One region of the Acidovorax sp. GW835-FHT14B10 genome, then DNA from elsewhere that is predicted to be linked to it. Evidence: riboswitches for the same ligand, from Rfam matches in the RefSeq annotation. Region 1 holds a riboswitch; each other region holds the start of a gene.
The links. Region 1 has a riboswitch for glycine ahead of AC1Q5S_RS15350 (penicillin-binding protein 1A). Riboswitches for the same ligand answer to the same signal wherever they lie in the genome.
Positions count from the first base shown of each region.

Region 2: another riboswitch for glycine. It lies ahead of gcvT (glycine cleavage system aminomethyltransferase GcvT); the one in region 1 lies ahead of AC1Q5S_RS15350 (penicillin-binding protein 1A).
Region 3: another riboswitch for glycine. It lies ahead of AC1Q5S_RS05985 (D-amino acid dehydrogenase); the one in region 1 lies ahead of AC1Q5S_RS15350 (penicillin-binding protein 1A).

Region 1 is NZ_JBXAGC010000020.1:5,415-11,933, forward strand. Features, by position in the region: gene AC1Q5S_RS15345 (molybdopterin-containing oxidoreductase family protein) at 1-1,905, shown strand, start outside; gene AC1Q5S_RS15350 (penicillin-binding protein 1A) at 1,987-4,338, opposite strand; glycine riboswitch at 4,399-4,491, opposite strand; glycine riboswitch at 4,499-4,589, opposite strand; gene AC1Q5S_RS15355 (iron-containing alcohol dehydrogenase) at 4,657-5,817, opposite strand; gene AC1Q5S_RS15360 (fumarylacetoacetate hydrolase family protein) at 6,057-6,519, opposite strand, start outside.
Region 2 is NZ_JBXAGC010000033.1:34,441-40,959, reverse strand. Features, by position in the region: gene gcvP (aminomethyl-transferring glycine dehydrogenase) at 1-1,295, opposite strand, end outside; gene gcvH (glycine cleavage system protein GcvH) at 1,323-1,697, opposite strand; gene gcvT (glycine cleavage system aminomethyltransferase GcvT) at 1,905-3,038, opposite strand; glycine riboswitch at 3,083-3,205, opposite strand; glycine riboswitch at 3,219-3,317, opposite strand; gene AC1Q5S_RS19450 (TRAP transporter large permease) at 3,328-4,605, opposite strand; gene AC1Q5S_RS19445 (TRAP transporter small permease) at 4,602-5,096, opposite strand; gene AC1Q5S_RS19440 (TRAP transporter substrate-binding protein) at 5,166-6,137, opposite strand.
Region 3 is NZ_JBXAGC010000005.1:102,576-109,094, forward strand. Features, by position in the region: gene AC1Q5S_RS05975 (PhaM family polyhydroxyalkanoate granule multifunctional regulatory protein) at 10-792, shown strand; gene AC1Q5S_RS05980 (FIST signal transduction protein) at 846-2,147, shown strand; gene AC1Q5S_RS05985 (D-amino acid dehydrogenase) at 2,337-3,656, opposite strand; glycine riboswitch at 3,749-3,864, opposite strand; gene AC1Q5S_RS05990 (2-keto-4-pentenoate hydratase) at 4,085-4,867, shown strand; gene AC1Q5S_RS05995 (YXWGXW repeat-containing protein) at 5,008-5,460, opposite strand; gene AC1Q5S_RS06000 (MFS transporter) at 5,918-6,519, shown strand, end outside.

The DNA of each region.
Region 1 (6,519 bases):
AAGGTGTCGCGCTACACCGAGCGCAGCTACCACCCCGAACGCATCCTCACCCCGCTCAAGCGCACCGGCCCCAAGGGCAGCGGGCAGTTTGCCCCGGTGGGCTGGGACGAGGCACTGGCCGACATCGCGCAGCGCCTGCAAAGCATTGCGGCACGCGCCCCCGAAGCCATCCTGCCCTACAGCTACGCCGGCACCATGGGCCTGGTGCAGGGTGAGAGCATGGACCGGCGCTTCTTTCACCGCCTGGGGGCTTCGCAGCTCGACCGCACTATCTGCGCCTCGGCCGGTGCCGAAGCGCTGGTGCAGACCCTGGGTGGCAAGCTGGGCATGAAGGTGGAGTTCTTCGCGGAATCCAGGCTCATTCTCATCTGGGGCAGCAACTCGATTGGCAGCAACCTGCATTTCTGGCGCTACGCCCAGCAGGCCAAGCGCAATGGCGCCCGGCTGGTGTGCATCGACCCGCGCAAGACCGAGACCGCCGACAAATGCCACGAGCACATCCAGCTCCGCCCCGGCACCGATGCCGCGCTGGCCCTGGCGCTGATGCACGAGCTGATCGCCCACGACTGGCTGGACCCCGACTACATCGCCCGCCACACCCTGGGCTGGGAGGCGCTGCGCGAACGCGCCCTGCAATGGCCGCCCGAGCGCGCCGCCGAGGTCTGCGGCGTGCCGGTGGAGCAGATCCGCCAGCTGGCCAAGGACTACGGCACCACCCAGCCCGCCGCCATCCGCCTGAACTACGGCATGCAGCGCGTGCGCGGCGGCGGCAACGCGGTGCGCGCCGTGGCCTGCCTGCCCGCGCTGACGGGCGCCTGGCGCCACCGGGCCGGCGGCATGCTGCTGTCGAGCGCGGGCCAGTTTCCGGTGCAACGCGCCATGTTGCAGCGCCCCGACCTGATGCCGGAGCGCACACCGCGCACGCTCAACATGGTGCGCATCGGTGACGACCTGCTGCGCGCCACCGCACCCGACTTTGGCCCCCGCATCGAGGCCCTGGTGGTCTACAACAGCAACCCCGTGGCCGTGGCGCCCGATTCCGGCAAGGTGGTGCGCGGCTTCGCCCGCGAAGACCTGTTCACCGTGGTGCTGGAGCACTTTCGCACCGACACGGCCGACTACGCGGACTACATCCTGCCCGCCACCACGCAGCTGGAGCACCGGGACGTGCACCTCGCCTACGGGCACACCGACGTGCTGCTCAACCGCCCGGCCATCGCGCCCCAGGGTCAGGCGCGCAGCAATGCGCAGATCTTCCGGGACCTGGCCGCGCGCATGGGCTTCACCGAGCCCTGCTTTGCCGACAGCGACGAGGCCCTGTGCCGCCAGGCCTTTGGCGACGCCGTGGACTACGCGCTGCTCGAAACCCAGGGCTTTGCCACGCTGGCGCTGCCCGATGCACCGTTTGCCGAGGGTGGCTTTCCCACGCCCAGCGGAAAGTGCGAATTCTTCAGCGCCCGCCTGGCCGCGCAGGGCCTGGACGGCCTGCCCGACCACCTGCCCAACCACGAGCTGCAGGGCACATCTGCCCGCTACCCGCTGGCCATGATCTCGCCGCCCGCGCGCAATTTTTTGAATTCCACCTTCGTCAACGTGCAGAGCCTGCGCGCCATCGAAGGCCGCCCCGTGCTGGAGATGCACCCCGATGACGCTGCCGCACGCGGCATTGCCGATGGCGCCGTGGTGCGCGTGTTCAACGACCGCGGCAGCTACCGCTGCCACGCCACCGTCTCGCGCCGCGCGCGGCCCGGCGTGGTCAACGGTCTGGGCGTGTGGTGGCGCAAGCTGGGGCTGGATGGGACGAATGTGAACGAGGTCACCAGCCAGGCCCTGACCGACCTGGGGCGGGCGCCGACGTTCTACGACTGCCTGGTGGAAGTGGAGGTCCACGCCGTGCCGGCCTGACGGCGCGTTGCCTTGTTCGCCTTGAAAATACGCCTGTATTTATAGCTTCCAACGCCTGCCCATCAAGCGTTATCGGCCATTTCACCCTGTATCGGCAGAATTTCCCACGCGAGGGCGGTGCCCGTCCGGGCCGCACTCGAAGGGGCTTTGGACAAAGGCCTTGCGGTCATCCACGCAGGTCCCGAAGACATATTCCGGGTACACGTAGTCCTCGCCGAAGCGCATCAGGTCCAGCGGCAGGGTGCGCGATACCGGCGTGCGCCCCTGCACCGCCTCGGCCATGTACTCTGTCCACACGGGCAGGGCCAGGGTTCCCCCGGTGTGCCGGCCCAGGCTGCGCGGCTGGTCGTAGCCCATCCACACGACAGAGGCCACGCCCGATGAATAGCCGGCGAACCACACATCCCGCGCATCGTTGGAGGTACCGGTCTTGCCGGCCACATCGGGGCGGCCCAGCGCCTTCGCACGCCGGCCGGTGCCGTGCTGCACCACGTCGCGCAGCATGCTGTCCAGCACGAAGGCATTGCGCTCGGACACCACGGTCGCACGGGGCGATGGCGCGTTCGCTGCGTACAGCACCGCGCCGCCGCGCTCGCTCACCTGGTGGATCAGCCGGGGCTGCACCAGGGTGCCGCCGTTGGCAAACACGGCATAGGCCTGCGTCAGCTGCAGCGGCGTGATGGCGCCCGCCCCCAGGGCCAGCGGCAACCGGGGTGGATTGCGTTCGGGCAAGAATCCAAAGCGGGTGGCGAACTCCTGCACGTACTGAACCCCGGCCGCGTCCATCAGGTTGACGGCCACCAGGTTCTTGGAGCGCACCAGGCCGCGCCGTGCGGTGATGAAGCCCTCGTAGTTGCCGCCGTAGTTGCGCGGGCTCCAGGCGGGGCGGCCGCGGGCGGCAGGGGTCACCACACGCTGCGTATCGTCGATCAAGGTGCCCGGGGCATAGCCTTTCTCCAGCGCCGCCGAAAAGATGAACGGCTTGAAGGTCGAGCCCGGCTGGCGAAAGGCCTGCACGGCGTGGTCGAACTGGTTGAAGGCGTAGTCGAAGCCCCCCGTGAGCGCCAGAATGTCGCCGGTTTCCGTGTCCATGGAGACCAGCGCGCCCTCCATGCCCGGCAACTGGCCCAGATCCCACCTTTCACGGGCATCGGCCACGACGCGAATCACCGCGCCCGGCGCAATGCGCCGCCGCGCGGGCGCATCGGGCTTCAGGGCGGCACGCGCGCTGGCGTTGAGCCGGCTGCGCGGTATCCGCACCGGCGTGCCATCGCGCAGCCATGCGGCAATGCCCTCGGCCTCGGACGCCGCATGCACCAGGGCGGCACGCAGTTCCCCGCTGTCGCGGTAGGGCGCCAGCGCGGCGCGCAGGGCGCGGGGGTCAGCGGCCGGCATATCACCCGGAACTGCGCCCTGGATGCGCCCCTCGGGGCCGGCATAGCCACGGGCATCCTGCGCACCCAGAATGCCCGCGCGCAGCGCACGCGTGGCCGCGCGCTGCGCGGGAACGCTGAGGGTGGTGACGACATCCAGGCCCAGCGCATACGCGTCTTCGCCATACTGCTCCAGCACCATCTTGCGGGCCTGTTCCACGGCAAAGGCGGCGGCCGGCTCGATGGAACGGTATTGCGTTCGCAGCGTCAGTGCCTGTGCCCGCGCCTCCTGGTAGGCGGGCGCATCCAGGTAGCCCAGTGCGTGCATGCGCTGCAGGATGTACTGCTGGCGGATGATGGCGCGCTCGCGGTTCACAACGGGGTTGTACGCCGACGGCGCCTTGGGCAGTCCGGCCAGCACGGCGGCTTCGGCCACCGTCAGCTCGTCCAGTGTCTTGTCGAAGTACACCGATGCCGCAGCCGCAAAGCCGTAGGCACGCTCGCCCAGATAGATCTGGTTCATGTACAGCTCCAGGATCTTGTCCTTGCTGTAGGTGGCTTCGAGCTTGTAGGCCAGCAAGATTTCCATGAGCTTGCGGCTGTAGGTTTTGACGCGGCTCAGAAAGAACACCCGCGCCACCTGCATCGTGATGGTGCTGGCACCCTGGACATGCTCCCCCGATACCACATTGCGCAGCGCAGCGCGCGCCAGTCCGGTGAAGTCCACCGCGCCATGCTCATAAAAGCGGGCATCTTCGATGGCCAGCAGCGCCTGGCGCACCTGCAGCGGGATCTGTCCTATCGGCACGAATTCCCGGCGCTCCTCGCCATATTCCGCCAGCAGCGTGCCGTCCCTGGCATAGATGCGCATCGGCAGCATGGGATCGTAGTCGGCCAGGTGGTCCACCTCTGGCAGCTGCTGCCACACCATGTGCAGCACATAGGCCCCGCCCGCGCTGCCTGCCACGGTCAGCCCCAGGAAAAAACCCGCGAGAAACTTCAGGATCGGGTGCTTTTTGGGCGAAGGGGCAGGTGCGGCAACAGGCGACGATGGGTGCATCAGGGGGAACTCTGGCTAGGGCAGGACCCGTGCCATGACGGGCCTGCGGCGCCGCTCCCCCTGTCCTTTTACCTGAGAGTTTCGGCTGCCTGGGCAGCCTGCCCCTTCGGTGGGCCCCCGCCTGCGTTGCGCAGGGCGGCGGCCTCTCTCCAGTCGGCGATGGTCTCCTGCGGTCCGGTTTGCCTGAGCGATGATGGGAGTTTGCGCCTTCGGCGGAGGCGGATCGCGCCCCTCTCTCCCGCAGGATAGGCGCTCACTGTAAATCACCCGCCAAAACCAGCCCCGTTCAAAAGGTCAATATCCAGCCCCCCCGTCCGGTTACAGCGCGGCTGCAAGGATGCGGCGGCTCACGGCGGGCGTGATCTCGCGCTGCTCGCCCAGCTGCACCATGCCATGCGCTTCGAGCTGGGCCACCACGGTGTCCACCACCTCCGCGCCCAGGCCATAGCCCGACAGGCGCGTGGCGATGCCCATGCTTTCAAAGAAGGCGCGCGTGCGCTCGATGGCGGCGGTGATGCGCTCGTCATCCGTGCCGCTGGCGATGCCCCACACGCGCTCGCCATACTGCAGCAGCTTGGCGCGCTTCGGGCCACGGCGCTCATTCAGCAGCGCGGGCAGCACAATCGCCAGCGTGCGGGCATGGTCGATGCCGTGCAGCGCGGTGAGTTCGTGCCCGATCATGTGCGTGGCCCAGTCCTGCGGCACGCCGGCGCCGATCAGGCCATTGAGCGCCATGGTGGCGGCCCACATGAGGTTGGCGCGGTCGTCGTACACAGGCTCGGGTGCGGTCAGCAAGCGCGGGCCGATCTCGATCAGCGTCTGCAAAATGCCCTCGGCAAAGCGGTCCTGCACGGGTGCGTTGACCGGATAGGTCAGGTACTGCTCCACCGTGTGCACGAAAGCGTCGACCACGCCGTTGGCCAGTTGCTGCGGCGGCAGCGTGTAGGTCTTGGTGGGGTCGAGCACCGAGAACCTGGGGTAGCTGTGCACGCTGCTGAAGGACAGCTTGGCCCCCTTGCCCCGGTGCGTGATCACGCCGCCGTTGTTCATCTCCGAGCCCGTGGCGGGCAGCGTGAGCACGGCGCCAAACGGCACGGCCCGCGTGATGTTGCGGCCGCGCTTTTCGAGGATGGCCCAGGCATCGCCCTCAAAGTGCACGGCAGCGGCGATGAACTTGGTGGCATCGATCACCGAACCACCCCCCACGGCCAGCAGAAAGTCGAACCCGCCGGCGCGGGTCTGCTCGACGGCCTGCATCGAAGTTTCGAAGCTCGGGTTGGGTTCGATGCCGCGGAAGGTGGCGTGCTGCCGTTCGCCCAGCGCGGCGCGCACTTCGGCCAGCGTGCCGGTCTTTTCGGCACTGGCGCCGCCCACCAGGATCAGCACCTTGGCCGCTGCGGGCACCAGCTTCGCCAGGTCGGCGATGCGGCCCTGGCCGAAAACGATGTGGGTGGGGTTGTGGAAGTCGAAATTCAGCATGGCAATGGGGGGGGTTGGCGCACCACCGTGCCCCTTGCCGCACCGGATGGCCCGGCAGGCGGCAGGAACGCAGGGCAGTGATGGGAAAAAACCGCCAGGCCAGCAAGCCCGGTGGACGGACTGCCCATTGTCCGCGCGAAGCCGCCTGCACCCCTGTCGCCCCGGACAAAACCCTTGCGCCCACCGGTCTGCCCTGCCGCATGGGCCAAAAGTCAGGTTCTGAAAAATGACGCCACCACTCATCCCCCCTCAGGCGATGCAATCGCCTGGTCGATGGCACCGAAGATGCTGGCGCCGTCCTTGCCCTTGACCTCGATGCGGATAGTGTCGCCAAACTTCATGAACTCGGTGGAAGGCTTGCCGTCCTGGATGGTCTCGATGCAGCGCTTTTCGGCGATGCAGCTGTAGCCCTTGGGCCATTCGGTGCGGCCGTCTTGCTCCACGCCCTGGTTGCTGACGGTGCCGCTGCCCACGATGGAGCCCGCCCGCACATTGCGCGTCTTGGCGATGTGCGCGATGAGTTGGCCGAAGTGGAAGGTCATCTCGGGGCCGGCGTCGCACATGCCGACCTTGCGGCCATTCCAGGTGGACTGCACGGTCAGGTGCAGGCGACCGTGGTCCCAGGCATCGCCCAGTTCGTCCAGCGTCACGGCCACGGGACCGAAGGCGGTGGCGGGCTTCGCTTGGAAGAAGCCAAAACCC
Region 2 (6,519 bases), on a different contig from region 1:
TCCAGCGAGATGCACAGGTAGTTTTCGAAGTAAACCCGCAGGTTGGCACCCATGGATACTGCGCGAGCGGCTATGGATTGGGTAGCGCCATCGGTTTTCAGCGAGAGGGTGTCGAACGCGGCTTGCGGGCGCACGGGTGCTCCCAGCTGCTCCAGCCCTTTCGCCAGGATGGCCGTGTAGCTGGCCACGCGCCGGGCAATGCGCTGCAGGCCCTCGGGACCGTGGTAGACGGCGTACATGCTGGAGATCACGGCCGGCAGCACCTGGGCCGTGCAGATGTTGGAGGTGGCCTTTTCGCGGCGGATGTGCTGCTCGCGCGTCTGCAGGGCCAGGCGGTAGGCGGGCTTGCCATGCACGTCCACGCTCACGCCGACCAGGCGGCCGGGCAGGGAGCGCTTGAACTCGTCGCGGCAGGCCATGTAGGCGGCGTGCGGGCCACCGGCACCCATGGGCATGCCAAAGCGTTGCGTGGTGCCCACCACGATGTCGGCGCCCCATTCACCGGGCGGGGTGATCAGCGTGAGGGCCAGCAGGTCGGCGGCTGCGATGAAGGCGGCCTGTTTGGCATGGGCTTTTTCCACGTCGGCGCGCAGGTCGTCGATGCGGCCGCTGGTGGCGGGGTACTGGGCCAGCACGGCGAAATAGTCGCCATCGAGCGCGGCATTCCACTCCTCGGCCGAGTTGGCCAGACGCACCTCGATGCCCAGCGGTTTGGCGCGGGTCTGGATCACCTCGATGGTCTGCGGGTGCGCGTCACCGGCCACCACGAACACGTTGCTCTTGGATTTGACCGAGCGCTTGGCCAGCGTCATGGCCTCGGCGGCGGCCGTGGCCTCGTCGAGCATGGAGGCGTTGGCGATCGGCATGGCCGTGAGGTCGCAGACCATGGTCTGGAAATTGACCAGGGCTTCCATGCGGCCCTGCGAAATCTCCGCCTGGTAGGGCGTGTAGGCCGTGTACCAGGCGGGGTTTTCCAGGATGTTGCGCAGGATGACGCCGGGAATGTGCGTGTCGTAATAACCCTGGCCGATGAAGCTCTTCAAGACCTTGTTTTTGGATGCAATCGCCTTGAGTTCGGCCAGCGCAGCGCTTTCCGTGACCGGCAGCGGCAGGTCCATGGCGCGGCTGCGGGCAATGGAGCGCGGCACGATGGAGTCGATGAGGGCGCGGCGCGAGGCCTCGCCGATCACCGACAGCATGTGCGCTTCGTCGGCCGCGTCGATACCGATGTGGCGGGGCAGGAATTCGGTGGCGTTTTCAAGCGCGCCGAGCGGCAGGGCGGATTGCATCAACATGGGGCAGTCTCGAAGAAGGAAACAGGGTCAGGCGTTCTTGGCGAACTCGGTGTAGTCGGTTTCGCTGAGCAACGCGTCGAGCTGGCTGGCATCGCTGAGCTTGACCTTGAAGAACCAGCCCGCATTGAGCGGGTCGGAGTTGGCCAGCGAGGGGTCGGCACGCAGGGCTTCGTTCACTTCGACGATCTCGCCCGAGACCGGCATGTACACATCGGCCGCGGCTTTGACCGACTCGACCACGCCCGCCACGTCGCCCTGGGCAAACGTGGTGCCCACGGCGGGCAGGTCGACAAACACCACATCGCCCAGGGCATCCTGGGCATGCACGGTGATACCGACCACGGCCGAATTCGTGTCGGCGGCGTTGATCCATTCGTGGTCTTTGGAGAATTTGACGGTCATGGGAAAGCTCCTCAAGCAACTAAAAAAAGAAAGGAATCTGCAATGTAAGCGGATTAGCGAAGCCAGCGGCTACATGCCAAACTGCGGCCTTCGCTCTGTGCGCGGGCGCATACCAGTGCCACCGCGCAAGGGCCGCCCCGCCGCGCTGGAGGCGTCCCCCTTCCAGGGGGAAGGCGCCGCAGGTGACTCAGGGGGTAGGTCATTCCGTCAGCCGCGGAAGTAATTGGCAGGCACAAAAGGCATGGCGCGCACTTCCATGGGCACGGCCTTGCCGCGCACCATGGCATTCACCCGCGTGCCGATGGCGGCAAAGGCGGGAGCCACATAGCCCATGGCCACGGGTTCGTTCACCGTGGGGCCCAGCAGGCCGCTGGTCACTTCGCCAATCTTCTGGCCGTCGGTGCTCTGCAACTCGGTGTGCTCGCGCACGGGCACGCGCTCCAGCGCGACCAGGCCGACGCGTTTGCGCGCGAGGCTGGCGGGGTTGTCGAGCTGCGCCAGCACCTTGTCGGCCCCTGGGAAGCCGCCCGCGCGCGCGCCGCCGGTGCGGCGCACCTTCTGGATGGCCCAGTTGAGTGCCGCTTCGGGCGGGGTGGTGGTGGTGTCGAGGTCGTTGCCGTACAGGCACAGGCCGGCTTCCAGGCGCAGCGAGTTGCGCGCGCCCAGGCCGATGGGCTTGACTTCGGGCTGGGCCAGCAGGGCGCGTGCCAGGGTCTCGGCCTGGGCGGCGGGCACCGAGATCTCGAAGCCGTCTTCACCCGTGTAGCCGCTGCGGGTCACGAAGCAGTCGCAGCCTGCGATGGAAAAATCGCCACCCGTCATGAACACCAGCTTTTCAATGCCCGGAGCCAGGCGCGACAGGGCGGTGACGGCCTGGGGGCCCTGCAGCGCCAGGAGCGCGTGGTCGGGCATGGGCACGACGTCGCAGCGCTGACCGATGCGGGCCTGGATGTGCGCCATGTCACCCACCTTGCAGGCGCCGTTGACGATGACAAAGAGTTCGTTGTCGGCCACGCGGAAGAACATCAGGTCGTCGATGATGCCGCCCTCGTCGTTGAGCAGCAGGCCGTAGCGCTGCTTGCCCACGGGCAGGTCGATCACATCGACGGGCACCAGGCTCTCGAACGCGGCGGCGGCATCGGGGCCGACGAGCTTCAGCTGGCCCATGTGCGATACATCGAACAGCCCGGCGGCCTGGCGTGTGTGCAGGTGCTCGGCCATCAGGCCTGCAGGGTACTGCACGGGCATGGAATAGCTGGCAAACGGCACCATGCGGGCGCCCAGTTCAATGTGCAGGGCGTTCAGGGGCGTGGCGAGCAGGGCGGTGGCAGGTGCGGACATAAGAGCTCCAGGGCAAATGGGGGGCGTGGCACGAATGCCACGCGATTTGCCCTGCTGTCCGCTTTACCTGAGAGATTCACCGCGGCGCCCTGGCTGGCCGCGCGGCTTGCTCCTTCGGTGGATGGCCTGCACCTGCAGTGCGGACATCTCTCTCCAGCAAGGGAACGCCCGCATCGCTGCGGGCGGCTGCCAGTCCTTTTGCCTGAGCGTTCGGCTGCTGCCTGCGCCTTCGGCGGCCCTTTTGCATGGTGCTGCGGGGCTCTCTCCTGACAATCGGGCGATTCTACCGTTACTTGGCGTACACCAGATCGCGCAGGAACAGCGAAAGCGAGGGCATGTAAGTGATGACCATCAGGCATACCAGGATCACGCCGACGAACGGCAGCAGATGCTTGACGATGCGGTCCAGCGAGATGCGCGCCACCGTGCAGGCCGCAAACAGGTTCACGCCAAAGGGCGGCGTGATCATGCCCAAAGCGAGGTTCACCACCATGATCAGGCCGAAGTGCACCGGGTCCACGCCGAAGTGCATGGCCACGGGTGCCAGGATGGGCGCCAGCACGATGATGGCCGCGCTGGTCTCGATGAACATGCCGATCAAGAACAGCGCGGCGTTCACGCCCAGTAAGAACAGGGCAGGGGATTGCAGCACCGCCTCCAGCCAGCGGCCAATGGCATCGGGCACGCCGGCGCGCGTGATGAGGAAGGCAAACAGCCCGGCGTTGGCAATGATGAACATGATCACCGCCGACGAGAGGGCCGACTTGCGCAGGATGGCGAAGAGGTCCGCCAGGCGGATCTCGCGGTAGATCACCACGCCCACCACCAGCGCATAGAACACGGCCACGGCCGAGGCCTCGGTGGGCGTGAACACGCCGCCATAGATGCCGCCCAGGATGATCACGGGCATCAGCAGCGCCCAGCCGGCTTGCAGCGTGGCACGGCCCATGGGCATGCGGCCGTCGCCATCGTTCTTGCCCCAGCCCTTCCACTTGCAGTACCCCCACACGAAAAGCATCAGTGCGGTACTGATCAGCAGGCCGGGGCCAAAGCCGGCGATGAACAGCTCGCCAATCGACACCTCGGCACTCACGCCGTACAGGATGAGCGGAATGGAAGGCGGGATGATCACGCCCAGCTCGGCGCTGGTGGCCTGCAGGGCGGCCGCGTAGCTGGTGGGGTAGCCGTGCTTGATGAGCGCCGGGACCAGGATGGCGCCAATGGCGAACGTGGTGGCCACCGACGAGCCCGACACGGCGGCAAAGATCATGCAGGTGAGCACGCAGGTCATGGGCAGGCCACCCTGCACGCCGCCCACGATGCTCTTGGCGAATTCGACCAGGCGGCGCGAGATGCCGCCGGTTTCCATGAGGTTGCCCGCCAGGATGAAGAAGGGAATGGCGGCCAGCGGAAACTTGTTGATCGAGGCGAACATCTCCTTGACGGAAATGAGCATGTTCGCGTTGGACGCCTGGATGCCCAGGATGGACGCAAGGCCGATGGAAACGGCCACGGAAACGGTGAGTGCAAAGCACAGCACCATGGTGGAAATCATCACGGCGCTCATTGGGCTGTCTCCAGTTCCATGCGCAGGGGGTCGATGAGGTTGCCGATGATGCCGACGACGCAGAAAAGGCCGCCCACCGGCATGGCCAGATAGGCCCAGAACATCGAAACCGACTCCAGCCCGGCCATGCTCTGCACGCCGCCGCGCTGGGCGTAGTCCCAACCCCACCAGACGATGACGCCGATCAGTGCCAGCGCGGCCAGCGCCACCACCCAGTCGAGCACGCGGCGAATGCGTGGCGGGCTCCAGCGGTACAGCACGTCCACGCTCACCATCGCCCCCTGGCGGAAGGCCGCGGGGATGGCCAGAAACACCATCCAGATCAGGCTGAAGCGGATCAGCACCTCGGTCCATTCGGCGGGCTGCTCGAACACGAAGCGCATCAAAATCTGGAACATACCCAGCGTGGACGCCACGGCCAGCATGGCGCAGGCGGCCAGCATGGCGCTGAACGTGGTCCAGCGCTCAAAGGTTAGAAAAGTATTTTTCATGAATGAAAACGCCCGCTGGCGCAATGCCGGCGGGCGTTAATAGCTATTGAAAATAGAGCGGCAAGAAGATTATTTGTAATTGCGGATCTTGTCGAGCGCGGCCTTGCCGAACTGTTTTTCAAATTCGGCGTTGACCGGGGCCAGCGTCGCCACGAACTTGGCCTTGTCGATGGTGTCGATCACCGTCATGCCCTTGGCGCGCAGGTCGGCCACGCCCTTGGCATCGTCCTCGTCCACGCGGGCGCGGTTGGCCTTGGTGCCTTCCTTGGCGGCATCCAGAAAGGCCTGCTTGTCGGCGGCGCTGAGTTTGTCAAAAGCCGCCTTGTTCATCACGAAGATGCAGGGCGAATACACATGGCCGGTGAGTGTGAGATGCTTTTGCACCTGGTCGAACTTGGCCGAGATGATGACGGGCAGCGGGTTCTCCTGCCCGTCCACGGTGCCTTGCTGCAGGGCCGTGAACACCTCGGGAAACGCCATGGGCGTGGTGATGATGCCAAAGCCCTTGTAGGCGGCGATGTGCACCGGGTTCTCCATGGTGCGCATCTTCAGGCCCTTGAGGTCGCCCGGCTCCTTCACGTCGCGCTTGCTGTTGGTCATGTGGCGAAAGCCGTTTTCGGCCCAGGCCAGTGCCTTGAAGCCCTTGGCGTCGAACTTGGTCAGCAGGTCCTGGCCGATGGGGCCGTCGAGCACCGCGCGCGCATGGGCCTTGTCGCGGAACAGGAAAGGCACGTCCAGAATCTTGGTTTCGGGGACAAAGTTGGGCACCGGGCCGGTGGAGCTGAAGGCCAGTTCCTGCGTGCCCAGTTGCACGGCTTCAATCGACTCGCGCTCGCCGCCCAGGGCGCCGTTGTAGAAGGTCTGCACCTTGTAGCGGCCGCCCGTGCGCTTTTCCACTTCTTTGGCGAAGGTGTCGATGGCCACGCCCTGGTGCGAGTTCTGCGCCACCGAAATGCTGATGCGCATGGTGGTCTGCGCGGCGGCGCTGGCCATGAAGCCAAGGGCAAGGCCGAGGCCAACGACGAGTCGGGTCAATTGCATGGTGTCTCCTGAAGGGGAAATGTTGGCGTGCTGCTTGCGCTGCAGGTTGCGGCGCAGACAAGCGCTGCAGCCTGCCAAAAATTATGGCGCTGCAACACCTGGCTGGGCATCGGGGTTTGTGCGGGTCAGCGTGCTGATCCGCGGCGCGCGGGGCTGATGGCAGGGCGCCGGGGTCGCGTGCGCGACAGTGCCATGCGGGTGGACTGGGGGGAAGCTGCTTGCCAAGTGCCCCGTGCGGGCGGTAACCCGCCGGGGCCTTGTCAGTTTGTGCACTCCGGTAAGAGCGCCTTGATGCAAACAAGTATGCCGCCGGGGTAGTGGATGGTTCTTCTGAATTTGCGATGATTTTCGAAATTTGCAGAAAAATATTCTGAAAAATTCA
Region 3 (6,519 bases), on a different contig from region 1:
GGAGCGGCCATGAGCGACACATCCCACTTTGGTTTCGGCAAATTCGTCCCCGGCTTCGACTTTCTGCAAAGCCTGGCCAAAGGCGCCTCCAGCAGCATTCCCCAGCTGCCCAACCTGTCGAACTGGGTGGCGCCCACGCTCAGTGTCGAAGAGCTGGAAAAGCGCATCGACGAACTCAAGGCCGTGCAGTTCTGGCTGGAGCAGAACTCGCGCGCCCTGACGGCCACCGTCCAGGCGTTGGAAGTGCAGAAGATGACCCTGGCCACGCTCCAGGGCATGAACCTCAGCATGGCCGAGGTGGCCAATGCCTTCAAGCCCAAGGCCGCCGATACCGTTGCCAGCCGGGCCAGCGCCCCCGCGCCGGCACCCGCGCCCGCAGCGGCTGCGCCACAGCCCGCTGAACCCGTCCAGCCTGCTGCGGCCGGAGATGCGCAGGCCGCCAAGGCCCCTGAGCCGGCCCTGGTGGACCCCATGCAATGGTGGGGTGCGCTGACCAGCCAGTTTCAGCAGATCGCTGCCAGCGCCCTGAAAGACGCCGGCAAGCCGGCGACGCTGGACCCCACCACAAGCATGGCCACCGAAGCCCTCAAGACCGCCACCGACATGGCCAGCCAGTTTGCCGCCAAGGGGCTGCAGACCCTGCAGGCCGGCCAGCGCACTGCCGCCGGTGCGACCAGGCCGACCGCTGCCAAAAAGCCCGCCGCCAGGAAGGCGCCCGCCCAATCTGCGGCCAAATCCGCCGCCAAGAAAACTACGGCCCGCCGCGCACCGCGCAAGCCGGCAGGCGGATAGGCTGCTCTGGCGGTGCTGCAGGCAGCGCCCGCCGCCGCCCGTGAGGTCACACCATGAAACTATTTCCCACCGGCCATGCCACCCATCCCCAGTGGCGCATGGCCGCCGCCCTGGTGCTGGCGCAGTTGCGCGCCCAGATGGCCCTGCCCGACTACGCGCACACCCCCACGCTGGGCCTGCTCTACATCACCGACCACTACGCCAGCGAGGCGCAGGCACTGTTCGACTTCCTGAGTGGTGAGCTGCCCGAAGTGACCGACTGGAGCGGTACCGTGGGCGTGGGGGTCGCGGCCAACAATGCCGAGTATTTCGATGAGCCTGCGCTGTCGATGATGCTGCTCGACATCCCGGCCGACCAGTACCGCGTGTTCTCGGGCGTGGCCCCGCTGCCGCGCAATCCCGCCAGCGGCTTCGAGGCCCATACCGCGCTGGTGCATGCCGATGGCCACACGGCCGAGCTGGCGGAGCTGCTGGGCGAAATGGCCGCGCGCACCACCACCGGCTACCTGTTTGGCGGGCTCAGTGCCAGCCGGGGCGCCAGTGTGCAGTTCGCCGTGGCCGGCAATGGCAACATCGCCGGCCACGGGGCGGCGGGCGGGGTGTTCGATGGTGGCCTCTCGGGCGTGGCCTTCGGACCCGGCGTGGCGCTGCTGTCGCGGGTCACGCAGGGATGCCAGCCGGTGGGGCGCTTGCACACCGTCACCGCTGCGCACGAGAATGTGGTACTGCAGCTCGACGCGGAGCCCGCGCTGGATGTGCTGCTGTCCACGCTCGATGTGTCGCTGGACGGCGATCCGCAGGCGGCGTTGCGCAAGGTGCGGGCCACCCTGGCGGGGCTGGTCGATGCCGGCGAACAGCCGCAGGGGGCGCAGCACACCGGCCACTTTGGCACGGACACCCGGGTGCGCCATATCGTGGGCCTCGATGGTGCGCGCCGGGGGGTGGCGCTGGCCGACCATGTGGAGCCCGGCATGCACCTGGCGTTTTGCCAGCGCAACGTGGCCGCGGCCCGCGCCGACCTGATGCGCATCTGCGCGGAAATCCGCGAGGAGCTGTCGCCGGAAGAAACAGAGCCGGCACCGCAGGCCAGCGAAGCGCAGGAGGGTTTGCGCCAGGCGCCTGGCAGCGCGGCACCGGCGGCGGCCAGCCCCGCGGCCCGGTCCATCCGGGGCGCCATCTATGTGAGTTGCTCGGGTCGGGGTGGCCCGCACTTTGGCGGGCCCAGCGCCGAGTTGCAGATCGTGCGGCATGCGCTGGGCGATGTGCCGTTGACAGGTTTTTTTGCGGGCGGCGAAATCGCACACCACCATCTGTATGGCTACACCGGTGTGCTGACGGTGTTCGTCAGCGCCTGAGGGCTCCTCCAGCTTGCTTTGTTTGGGGGGCGTGGTCGTGCTCAACCGCCTTCCGCTGGCAGGCCGCAGGCATCCCACGGCGTGCCGCTGCGCGCCATGGTGGTGGCGTATGTCACGGGCACGGGGGCGGCGCCTCGGCGCTTTCCCGCGTTCCGGGCGGAAACCGGTGATGGCAACCGGTTCCCGGGGTCAGGCCCTCCTGGCTGCCGGTACCAGCGCAGGGGAGGCACACCCCGCGGCCATTCCCTGAAACGCAAAATCCACCTCGGGCACGCGGCCGCTCACGATGTCGGCCAGCGCCTTGCCCGAGCCGCAGGCGTGCGTCCAGCCCAGCGTGCCGTGGCCGGTGTTGAGGAACAGGTTGGCCACCTTGGTCTTGCCGATCAGCGGCACGTTGCTGGGCGTGGCGGGGCGCAGGCCGGTCCAGAACTGGGCCTGGCTGGCATCGCCCGCGCCGGGAAAGAGCTGCTCCACGCGGCGCACGATGGCCTCGCAGCGCATCGGGTTCAGGTTGCGGTCATAGCCGTTCAATTCCGCCGTGCCGGCAATGCGCAGCCGGTCGCCGCCGCGCTCGCTGGTGTAGCGCGAGAACACCAGCTTGAACTCGTCATCCGTCAGGCTCACCCCGTGGGCCATCGACGCATCCTTGACCGGCATGGTCACCGAATAGCCCTTGGCCGGGTAGATGGGCAGGCGAATGCCCAGCGGCTGCGCCAACAGCGGGCTGAACGAGCCCATGGCCAGCACGAAGGCGTCGCCGCGCACGCGCTCGAAGCGGCCCTCGGCGTTGGTCAGCTCCACATGGTCGATGTGGCCACCGGCCTCGCGCAGCGCCGTGATGTGGTGGCCCAGGCGAAATTGCACGCCCGCCGCCGCGCACAGCCGGGCCAGTTCGCGGGTGAACTGGTTGGCATCGCCCGACTCGTCCTCGGCCGTGTAAGTGGCGCCGGCCAGTTGCGGGCGGATATGGGCGAGGGCTGGCTCGATGCGCACGGCCTCGTCGGCGCTGATGACCTGGCGCTCGCAGCCGAGCTGGCGCATCTGCTCAGCCGGGGCCAGTGCGCCGTCGAACTCCCTGGCGTTGGTATAGAAGTGCAGGATGCCCTGTGTGCGCTGGTCGTACGCGATGCCGGTGGCCGCGCGCAGCTGCTGCAGCACGCTGCGGCTGTAGGTGCCCAGGCGCACGATCTGCTCGATGTTGTGGCGCGTGCGCGCCGGGGTGCAGTTGCGCAAGAACTGCAGGCCCCACAGCCACTGGCGCATGTCGGCGCGCAGGCGGAACAAGAGCGGTGCATCTTCCTGACCCAGCCACTGCAGCACCTTGAGCGGCGCACTGGGGTTGGCCCAGGGCTCGGCATGGCTCACCGAGATCTGGCCACCGTTGGCAAAGCTGGTCTCGGCACCGGGCGCGCCCTGGCGGTCGATCACCGTGACCTCATGGCCGAGTTGCTGCAGGAAATACGCCAAAGTCACGCCGAGCAGGCCGGCACCCAAAACGATCACGCGCATGATTTTCAAAGCCTTTCTGGGCTCTGGCGCTTGACAGGCGTTCGGTAGATGCTATTGATTAAATAGCGTGCAGCCGGCGCGTCTGCCAAGCTGCCGCTCCCCCTGTCCTTGGTACCTGAGAGATTCACCGCATCGCCGGCATGGCGCGTGGTTTGCTCCTTCGGTGCGCCACGCATGTAGGTCGTGGCGGCTCTCCAGACGGCTTTGTTGAATGGTGCAGTACGGAACCTGAGCGTGTATGGGAGTTTGCGCCTTCGGTGAAGCGGACGGTGCCGCTGACTCTCCTGCGAGGCCGATTCTAGGCGGCACTGCGGCGCAAAAAGGGGTCTGTGCGCGCTAATGGATGGCAATCGTTGCTGATGCTGGAAAGGCGCTGAAACCGGTGCCTCGCCATAATCCGCCAAGCTTTACCCCCCAGGATGCCTGCCATGTCTGATACCGCCTTTGATCCCTTTGCCAGCGCGGCCTTGCTCACCATGGCGCGCCAGGGGCGCATGCCCCGGCCGCTCGATCTGCCCGCCGCCCTGCGCCCGTGCAATGTGGCCCAGGCCTATGCCGTGCAGGACGCCGTGGTGCGCGAGCGCGGCGAGATCGCGGGCTGGAAGGTGGGCGCCGCATCGCCCCAGGCGCTGCCCGCGCGCGCGGCGCTCACCCGCGATTCGGTGGCGGTCGCGTCAACCGGGCAGGCCGTGCATTTGCCTGCCGCAGGCTTTGCCGTGATGGGGGTCGAGGCAGAGCTGGTGTACGAGCTGGGCGCCGACCTGCCCGAGCGCACCGCGCCCTACAGCCCGGCCGAGGTGCTGGCGGCCATGGCATCGGTGCGCGCCGCCATCGAGGTGTGCGACACGCGCTTTGCCGCCTGGGCCCAGCAGGGTGAGTTCAGCCGCCTGGCCGACCAGGCCTGCCATGGCGCATTGATGGTGGGTTCGGGGTCGGCCAACGTGGCTGCGGTGCAGCCCCTGGTGCAGCCGGTGAGTCTGTCCGTCAACGGCACGGTGGCCGTAGAGCGCGCCGCCTGGGGCAACCCGGCGGGCGAGCCGCTGCGGCTGCTGGTGTGGCTGGCCAACGAGGGCGCGCGCAGCCTGGGCGGCCTGCGCGCGGGCCAGTGGGTGACCACGGGCTCGTGCACCGGCACCGTCCTGGTGGCGCCGGGCACGGTGGTGGTGGCCGACTTCCCGGGCCTGGGCCGCGCCGAGCTGCACCTGGTCTGATTCCTTTTCCAAACCCTCCGTGTCGTCGTTGCTTCGCCTTGCCGTGCTGCAGCACTGTCTGCGGCTTTGCGCCTGGACGCGAATGACTTGGCAATGGAATGCCCCCTGGGAAGCCGCAGGGGGCCGCCTGCGCCGCAAGGTCAGTTGCGACGCGGGTTGTCGGGCTGGCGGTCGTGGCGGTTGGGCACGCCATCGCCATCACGGTCCCGGTCGTAGCGATTGGCCAGGCCGTCCCGGTCACGGTCCCAGCCGCCGCGCTGCATGGCCCAGCGGCCGTCATGCTCGGCCCAGCGGGGTTCACGGTAGTGGTAGCCAGGGCGGGCCTTCACCCAGTAGCCCGCCAGCCATACATGGCGGTGGCCGCGCCATTCCCAGTGGCCGGGCACCCACGCCATGCCGCGCCGGGGGCGGGGCGCGGCCTCATGGCGCGGAGGCGGCGGCGCCTGGTATTGCACCAGGGCCGGCGCGGGGCGCTGGTACTGGGGGCTGCCGGACTGGATGATGACGGTGGCGCCGACCTGTGCGTGCGCCGTCGTCAGGGCGCTCAGCGACAGCAGGGCGATGGAAGCGGCGGCGAGGGCAATGCGTGCCATGGTGTTCTCCTCAGAAATGATTCCGTGCGGAACCGGGAGCCTTGATCGTGGGGGCGCTGCGTCAAGCGCGTGTAGGCGCTGTGCGAAGTGTTGTGAAGTTGTGTTTCAGCGCGCCGCCGTGCGCGCTGGATGTGCGGAGCCACCTGTCCTTTGCCATCGCGGGCCTGTGGGGTCTGCTGGCACTGCGCTGCGTGGCGCCGGGCAGGCTGGACGCCCCATCGCAGGGCGCCGTGTTGCGTCGGGCCACCGCCCAAGCAACTGCTGGCGGCCGGTGTGGCCTGACTGGTGTGGTCGGCGCTGGCGGCTTTGTGCAACAGCGGCACGCCGGACCTGCCGCGCGCCACGGCGTATGGGCAGAATGGCGCCCACGCCGAGGGAGGCGCATGCGGGCCGCGCATCTGGCGTGCCGGCCGGCCAACACAACACAGCAAACCCGTCGAAAACGAGGAAAAAACGCATGCACCCCCAGACCCCGTCCACCAGCGCTGTGCCCGCGCAGGAGGACCCCAGCCAGTTCGCCCTGCTGCGCCAGCGCCGCTTTGCGCCGTTCTTCTGGACGCAGTTCTCCGGCGCGGCCAACGACAATCTGTTCAAGTTCGCCTTCACGGTGATGGTCACCTACCAGTTCAGCGTGTCGTGGCTGCCGCCGGCGATGGCGGGGCTGGTGATCGGTGCGCTGTTCATCCTGCCGTTTTTGCTGTTCTCGGCCACGTCGGGGCAACTCACCGACAAATACGACAAGACGCGCATGATCCGCTTCGTGAAGAACCTGGAGATCGCCATCATGCTGGTGGCGGCGGGCGGGTTCATGGCGGGCAACGCGCCGGTGCTGCTGCTGTGCACCTTTTTGATGGGCGTGCACTCCACGCTGTTCGGGCCGGTCAAGTTCGCCTACCTGCCCCAGGTGCTCAGCGAGCGCGAGCTCACGGGTGGCAATGGCATGGTGGAGATGGGCACCTTCGTGGCCATCTTGCTGGGCAACGTGGCCGGTGGCCTGTTGGTGGCCTTACCTGGCATCGGCCACACCACCGTGGCCGTGGTCTGCGTGGTGCTGGCGCT